Luteolibacter yonseiensis: one gene and its partner. Each later gene encodes a partner of the first gene's protein in a complex. Links are inferred from orthologs where the notes say so. Each region holds a gene or a part of one and is shown on either strand. Other genes may lie near its edges. The genes, in order: mnmE and mnmG.

Region 1 (3,271 bases):
ACCGCCGCCACGCTGCGCGGCTTGGTTGATGGAAAGCTCCAGTTGGTCGTCCCCCATGGCGCACCAGGCTTCCATGCCTTTCGCGCGGAGTTCCCGGGCGAATTCCCGGGCGAAGCCGTGGACGGTCAGGATCCGCTTCGGGCGGACGCGCTGGATGCATTCCAGAAGTCCGGTGTGATCCGCATGATCGGAAAGAGGGAAGATTTCATCCACCGAATAGCGGAATTTCGCGCCTTTTTGCATCGCCCAACCGGTGAGCATGGCGGTGCGTTTGGATTTCAATCCGCGGAGAAGTTTCGAGCGGATGGTGCTGGGCGGTGCGATGACGACATGGCCCGGTGGCGCGTGACCGTCGAATTCCACAGGTTCGGGCAGCGTTTCCACGCCCACCTCGCGGCAGGCCCTGGTCATGGCGGCGACCGTCGGATGAAGCAGGGCCGGGATGCCGTGTTCGGTGAGAAGGGCCAGGGCTTCCTGGGCTTTCCCCAGCGCATAGCCGAAGAGGACGGGTGTCTCGCCATCGGCAAAGGCGTCATGGACGAAGCGCAGGATGCCGGCCTCGATCTCCATGCTGCCGGGAAATTCGTAATTCGGCAGACCAAAGGTGGTCTCCAGAATGAGGGTGTCGGCATTGAGGAAGTTGACCGACTCCGCCGTCCTGCCGCGACGGGTCTTGAAATCTCCGGTGTAGAGCAGGCTCGCGTTGTCCTTGATGCGGGTGATGTGGAGCATCGCCGAGCCGGAAATGTGGCCTGCGGGAAGGAGCCGGAGGCGGAACCCGTCACGCACCACAGGCACATGGAAGGACACGGCTTCGATCCTGCTTTCCGCCAGATGAAAACGTTTGTGAACCAGCGCCGCGGTGACTTCCGAGCAGAGCGCGGATTCATGCCGTGCGAAGTGATCCGCGTGGGCGTGGGAGACGAACGCCCGTGGCTTCGCATCCCATGGGTCCAGCCACAGGTCGAGCTCGGGTAGATATAATCCACGTTTGAATCTGACTTCGATCAATGTGCGGAAAGCCTAGACCTAGTGCGGGCTGATGGCCAAGGGAAAGTGGAGAAACTGCCGGAGGCGCGGTCCGGATACACGGGAAATGGAAGAACTCAGGGTATCACCCCGCGTTTATTTACCGATGCAGAAACTGCTGAAAATAACGCCAAGCAGGTCTTCCGTGTCGACCTTGCCCGGGATTTCTCCAAGGGCGTCCAGTGCCTCTCGCAGGTCGATGGCGGCGAGTTCCTGATCCCCCGACAAATCCTCCAGGAGAGCCAGGGCCGCGAGCAGGGAGGTCCGGGCCATTTGCAGGCTGGCCTGATGCCGGGCGTTGATGGCGACGGCGTGCTCTCCCCAGTCGGCCTCGCTGAAATGAAGCGTGTCGCTGATGGCTTGGGAGAGTTGTTCGAAGCCATCGCCCTTGTCGCAGGAGATCCGCACGGCGGAAACCTCCGCCCACGACGGATGTTCCCCGAGATCGGTTTTGTTGAGGACGAGAATGTGCTTGGCCGAGGTTGCGGGCGATGCCGCGTCAGCGGGGCGGGGGCCGCTGGCATCCGCGATTTCCAGAAGAAGATCCGCGGCTTCGATCTGCCTCACCGTCCGTTGGATTCCTTCCGCCTCGATGCGGTCGTCCGACTCGCGCATTCCGGCGGTGTCGACCAGCCGCAGGGGGATGCCATGGAGGTTGATGATTTCCTCGATGGTGTCGCGGGTGGTTCCGGCGATGTCGCTGACGATGGCCCGCTCGAATCCGAGCAGGCGGTTCAGCAGGCTGGATTTTCCGACGTTCGGCTCGCCGAAGATCACGGTGCGGACACCCTCGCGCAACACACGGCCCTGGTCGGCGGTGGAGAGCAGGGAATCCACGACCGCGAGGACCGAGCCGACGCGGCCACGCAGCAGCACGCCGGTCTGGGGATCGATGTCCTCCTCCGGGAAATCGATCCACGCTTCCAGATGGGCGAGGGTTTCCAGGAGCATGTCCCGGGCCTCGGTGGTGCGGCGTCCGAGCGTGCCTTCAAGCTGGCTGCGCGCCGCACGCAGGGAGAGCCGTGTCTGTGCGGAAATGAGATCCATGACGCCCTCGGCTTGCGTGAGGTCGAGTTTTCCATTCAGGAACGCCCGCTGGGTGAATTCGCCCGGACCTGCGGCGGTGGCCCCACAGGCGAGGAAGCGGGACAGCACTTCCCGCGTGACCAACATGCCGCCGTGGCCGGTGAATTCGACACTGTCTTCACCGGTGTAGCTGTTGGGACCGCGGAACACGGTGAGAAGCCCGTCATCGAGGATCTCCCCGTTTTCATCCCGGATGTGGCAGTAGCGTGCGGCTCGCGGCACGGAGGTGGATGCCTTGCCGGCGGTGGCGAGATCGGCGACCTGCAGCGCGCGGGGACCGGAAATTCTCACAAGCGAGACCGCGCCGACGCCTACAGGCGTGGCGATGGCCACGATGGTGGTGCGGGAAGGATCCGAAATGGCGTGCATCCGTGGAAGTTGCTTCTTCGTTTTTACGATACGTGTCTCCCAGCCATCAAGGCCGGGGAATCCCAGCGGATGCCGGTTTCGGAAGATCGGTGGCGTCTCAAACCGCCGCTGCGGCGAGCACCGAATCCAGGACCTCGAGGCAGCGCTTGTTCTGCTCTTCGGTCCCGATGGAGATGCGCACCCAGTCCGGGAGCTTGTAGCTGCTCATGGCGCGGACGATGACGCCCTGCTTGAGCATGTCACGGAAGACGCGATCGCCTTCGCCGGTTTTGACAAGCAGGAAGTTCGCATGGCTGGGGACGAATTCCAAGCCACGCGCGGCGAGTTCCTTTTCATAAAAGGCCATCCCGGCGGAGTTCACCGCGCGGGTCTTCGCGATGTGCTCCGCATCAGCCAAGGCTGCGAGAGCCCCTGCCTGGGCGATGCTGTTCACATTGAAAGGTTGGCGGGCCTTCTGCAGAAGCGTCGCGACATTTTTCGAAGCCAGACCGTAGCCGACGCGCAGTGCCGCGAGACCGTGGATCTTGGAAAAGGTGCGGAGCACGCAGACGTTCCTGCCCTCGCGGACATACTTCAGCGTGTCCGGCGGATTGTCCGGGAATTCGTAATACGCCTCGTCGAAGACGACGATCACATGTTCCGGCACGCGTGCCATGAAGCGGTCGATGGCGGCCTGGTCCACCATGGTGCCTGTCGGGTTGTTCGGATTCGCGATGAAAACGAGGCGTGTGTTCTCGTTGATCGCATCCGCCATGGCGTCGAGATCGTGGAGGAATCCCGGATCCTC
Region 2 (3,210 bases), on another replicon or contig:
CCGCACCGATGGGATCACCGACAAGCGGGTCGTCGGGTTCCCCTTTCTGCGCCGCGATGTCTTTCTTCAGGAAAGAGGTCAGGGCATCCAAGTCTGACAGCAGTTTGCGGTAGGGCTGTTCGTTCCACCAACGGAAATCAGGCTGGAAGCCATCGTAGAATTTGTACCAACCGTCGATCTTATCCCGCAACTCATCGATGGCGGCCACCGCGCGCAGGGCCAAGCCGGGGGTGGGCCGGAGCGAATCGGCGGGCGCATCCTTCGCACGACCGGCATCAAGCTGTTTGCGCAGTTCCTTCAAACCAACGGAAGCTTGGGTCAGTGCGGAGGCTGATTCTGCGGAATCGGCAAGCTGGCGATCGCCGAGGCCGCGGGCCAGTTCCAGTAAAGGTTCGCTGAAAGCAAGCAGCGGATGGATCTCCTGGAGTTGCGAGCGTTGGAGGAATAGGTCATTCCGGCGCTCCCGGAGGAGATTGCGAAGAAGATGCCAGTCGATCCGGGCCACATTATCCAGTGGTTCATAGTCGATGGATTCCAAGTGCTTCTCCCAATCGTTCAGGAAGCGATCCTCGCGTTCCAACCGGGCGGCGCTCCAGGAGACGGCAGGAGAGATGGCCACATCACGGCTATCCATCTCAAATTCACCGATTATCTGATCCAAACCTACGGCATTGGAAACTATGGTGAGAAGCAGGCTGAAGATGAGGATCAGGCGCATGGGGTAAAGTTTCCAGCCTACGTTTTCAAGAGCGAGGCAAAACAGCGGAGCCTTACCGGACGGCAGGTTCTCTTTCGAGTTTTTCCAACCATATCACCAGAATTGCCAGATCCGCCGGAGTGATGCCCGGGATGCGGCCCGCCTGACCCAAGGTCGCCGGGAGGATCTCACTGAATCGAATCTGCGCCTCTTTTTTCAAGCCATGGATGGTCGTGTAATCCAGCGTCGCAGGGATGCGCCTGCTTTCCTGCCGAGTCATGCGATCGATCTGAGCCTGCTGGCGGACGAGATGACCTTCATATTTGAAATTCGTCTCAATGAGCGGCCAAAGTTCCACGTGGAACTCTGAAAGCAGGTTTTCAGGGAGCGTGTGCCACTCATTCTCACTTCGCCGCAACCATTGATCCAGTTTCACCCCTTCGTGCACTACCTGGCGGACATAAGAATCCGCCCTTTCCAGACCAACCCGTTTTTCCTCCACCCGCCGGACACGTTCACCGCTGGTGAGGCCTATTTCTGTAGCTTTCGGAGTGAGCCGGAGATCCGCATTGTCCTGGCGCAGGAGCAGGCGGTATTCTGCCCGGCTGGTGAACATGCGATAGGGTTCGGTGCAGCCTCGCGTGACCAGGTCGTCCACCATCACGCCGAGGTAGGCCTCGTCGCGGCCTAGGACAAACTCCGGTTTTCCAAGGGCTTTAAGCGCCGCGTTTGTTCCTGCGATAAGCCCCTGCCCGGCCGCTTCTTCGTAGCCGGAGGTTCCGTTGATCTGGCCGGCAAAGTAAAGACCCTCGATCTTTTTCGTCTCCAGTGTATGGCGGAGCTGGGTGGGTGGACAATAATCATACTCAACCGCATAGCCAGGGCGGAGGATCTCACACTTTTCCAGCCCCACGATAGATCGCAGAAAATCGAGCTGCACCTCGTAAGGCAGAGAAGTTGATACGCCATTGACGTAGTATTCGAGGGTATGACGTCCTTCAGGCTCAAGGAAAACCTGATGACGTTCTTTTTCCGCGAACCGCACCACCTTGTCTTCAATGGAGGGACAATACCGTGGCCCCACTCCCTCAATCACCCCACAATACATGGGCGACTGGTGAAGATTTCCCGCGATGATCTCATGGGTGCGGGGGTTGGTGTAAGTGATCCAGCACGGCATTTGTTCCACGTGGAACATTGGATCCCCCCAAGGATTGAGAGTGAACAGGTCATTTTCGCCCTTTTGAAGCGTGTCTGCCATGAAACTGAACCTAGGAACGGGGGTGTCACCATCCTGGCGCTCACATTTGGAAAAATCAATGGATCGGGCATTCAAGCGGCAGGGCGTTCCGGTTTTAAAGCGTTCCACTTCGAAACCCAGCCGTTTAAGCGATTCGGACACGTGAGAGGTAGCATCCCCCATCCGTCCTCCCTTCTCGTTACGGAGACCGACATGCATGAGGCCTCCCATGAAAGTCCCGGCGCTGAGAATCACGGACTTCCCGGAAATCTCCATCCCCAGTGAAGTAACAACTCCCGTGATGTGGTCGTCCTGCACCAGAAGTTCAGCCACGTTTCCCTGGTGGATTTCGACTCCGGGCATGGCCTCGAGTTCGCGTTTCATGCGAAACTGGTATGCCTTCTTATCGCACTGCGCGCGTGGGGCACGCACGGACGGACCCTTCGAGGCGTTAAGCATGCGCCATTGAATCCCCGTGGCGTCCGTATTCAATCCCATCACACCTCCCAAAGCATCGATTTCACGGACCATATGGCCTTTGGCAAGACCACCGATGGCCGGGTTGCACGACATCTGGCCGATTGTGTCGAGGTTCTGGGTGAGCACGGCCACCTCCGCACCCATGCGTGCGGCCGCCATTGCGGCTTCCACACCAGCATGACCGGCACCAATCACAATCACATCGTAGCACTTGGGGAATCGAAACATCTTTGGAGACCCACAAGGTAACGCCGGGGTCGCCACACTCAAGCCCCGAAAAAATCATCGAATGTTCCACGTGGAACATTGATCATTGCTACTTCCTCCCACCGAGTCTCTGCTCCAGCCTCTTGAAAAATCAGAATGTCAGACATGAAAAAACCTTTTGTGACCCGGGATTTTGGTCTAGCCGTGTCCGTAAAAATCCACAATTCTCTGCGGGTCATGCAACGCTACCTGCCACTCGGTCTGATCGTCGGACTGCTCATCGCATTCCGGTTATTGGGAAGCGCGCTTCCTGAATCCCAGCCTAATTTCCAGCCGTTGGCGGCATTGTTTTTTTGTGGTGCCATGCTGGCATCCGGGTGGCGTGGTTTCGCCATTCCCTTCGGCATTTGGGCCGTGACCTACTTCTTCGCCAAAGGGCCCGTTACCGATCTCCCCATTTTCGCCACCACGCTCCTGGCATACGTTGCTGTATTTTTCATGGGTAAGGCACTGTCAGGTCAGAGTTTCCCAAAGCTTCTTGCGGGGTCTCTTGCATCCGCCGTCATCTTCCACCTCATCACCAACG

Evidence for each region.
Region 2: the proteins of mnmE (region 1) and mnmG are in contact, whole or in part, in a solved structure (PDB 9HIP), measured with the Escherichia coli proteins. The link is inferred for Luteolibacter yonseiensis from one-to-one orthologs.

What each region holds. Positions count from the first base shown.
Region 1 is NZ_JAENIK010000011.1:956,800-960,070, forward strand. What follows is about bases 306-3,254. They hold mnmE (tRNA uridine-5-carboxymethylaminomethyl(34) synthesis GTPase MnmE), read right to left. Parts: upstream 2,485-3,254; coding sequence 1,126-2,484; downstream 306-1,125. Other genes in these bases: JIN84_RS13810 (ATP-dependent DNA ligase), read right to left, coding at 306-1,011; hisC (histidinol-phosphate transaminase), read right to left, coding at 2,582-3,254. Outside these bases: more of JIN84_RS13810, read right to left, coding at 1-305; more of hisC, read right to left, coding at 3,255-3,271. UniProt on the Escherichia coli protein: Exhibits a very high intrinsic GTPase hydrolysis rate. Involved in the addition of a carboxymethylaminomethyl (cmnm) group at the wobble position (U34) of certain tRNAs, forming tRNA-cmnm(5)s(2)U34.
Region 2 is NZ_JAENIK010000004.1:705,690-708,899, reverse strand. The notes cover bases 209-3,096. They hold mnmG (tRNA uridine-5-carboxymethylaminomethyl(34) synthesis enzyme MnmG), read right to left. Parts: upstream 2,646-3,096; coding sequence 771-2,645; downstream 209-770. Other genes in these bases: JIN84_RS04560 (DUF6580 family putative transport protein), read left to right, coding at 2,862-3,096; JIN84_RS04570 (DUF885 family protein), read right to left, coding at 209-718. Outside these bases: more of JIN84_RS04570, read right to left, coding at 1-208; more of JIN84_RS04560, read left to right, coding at 3,097-3,210. UniProt on the Escherichia coli protein: NAD-binding protein involved in the addition of a carboxymethylaminomethyl (cmnm) group at the wobble position (U34) of certain tRNAs, forming tRNA-cmnm(5)s(2)U34.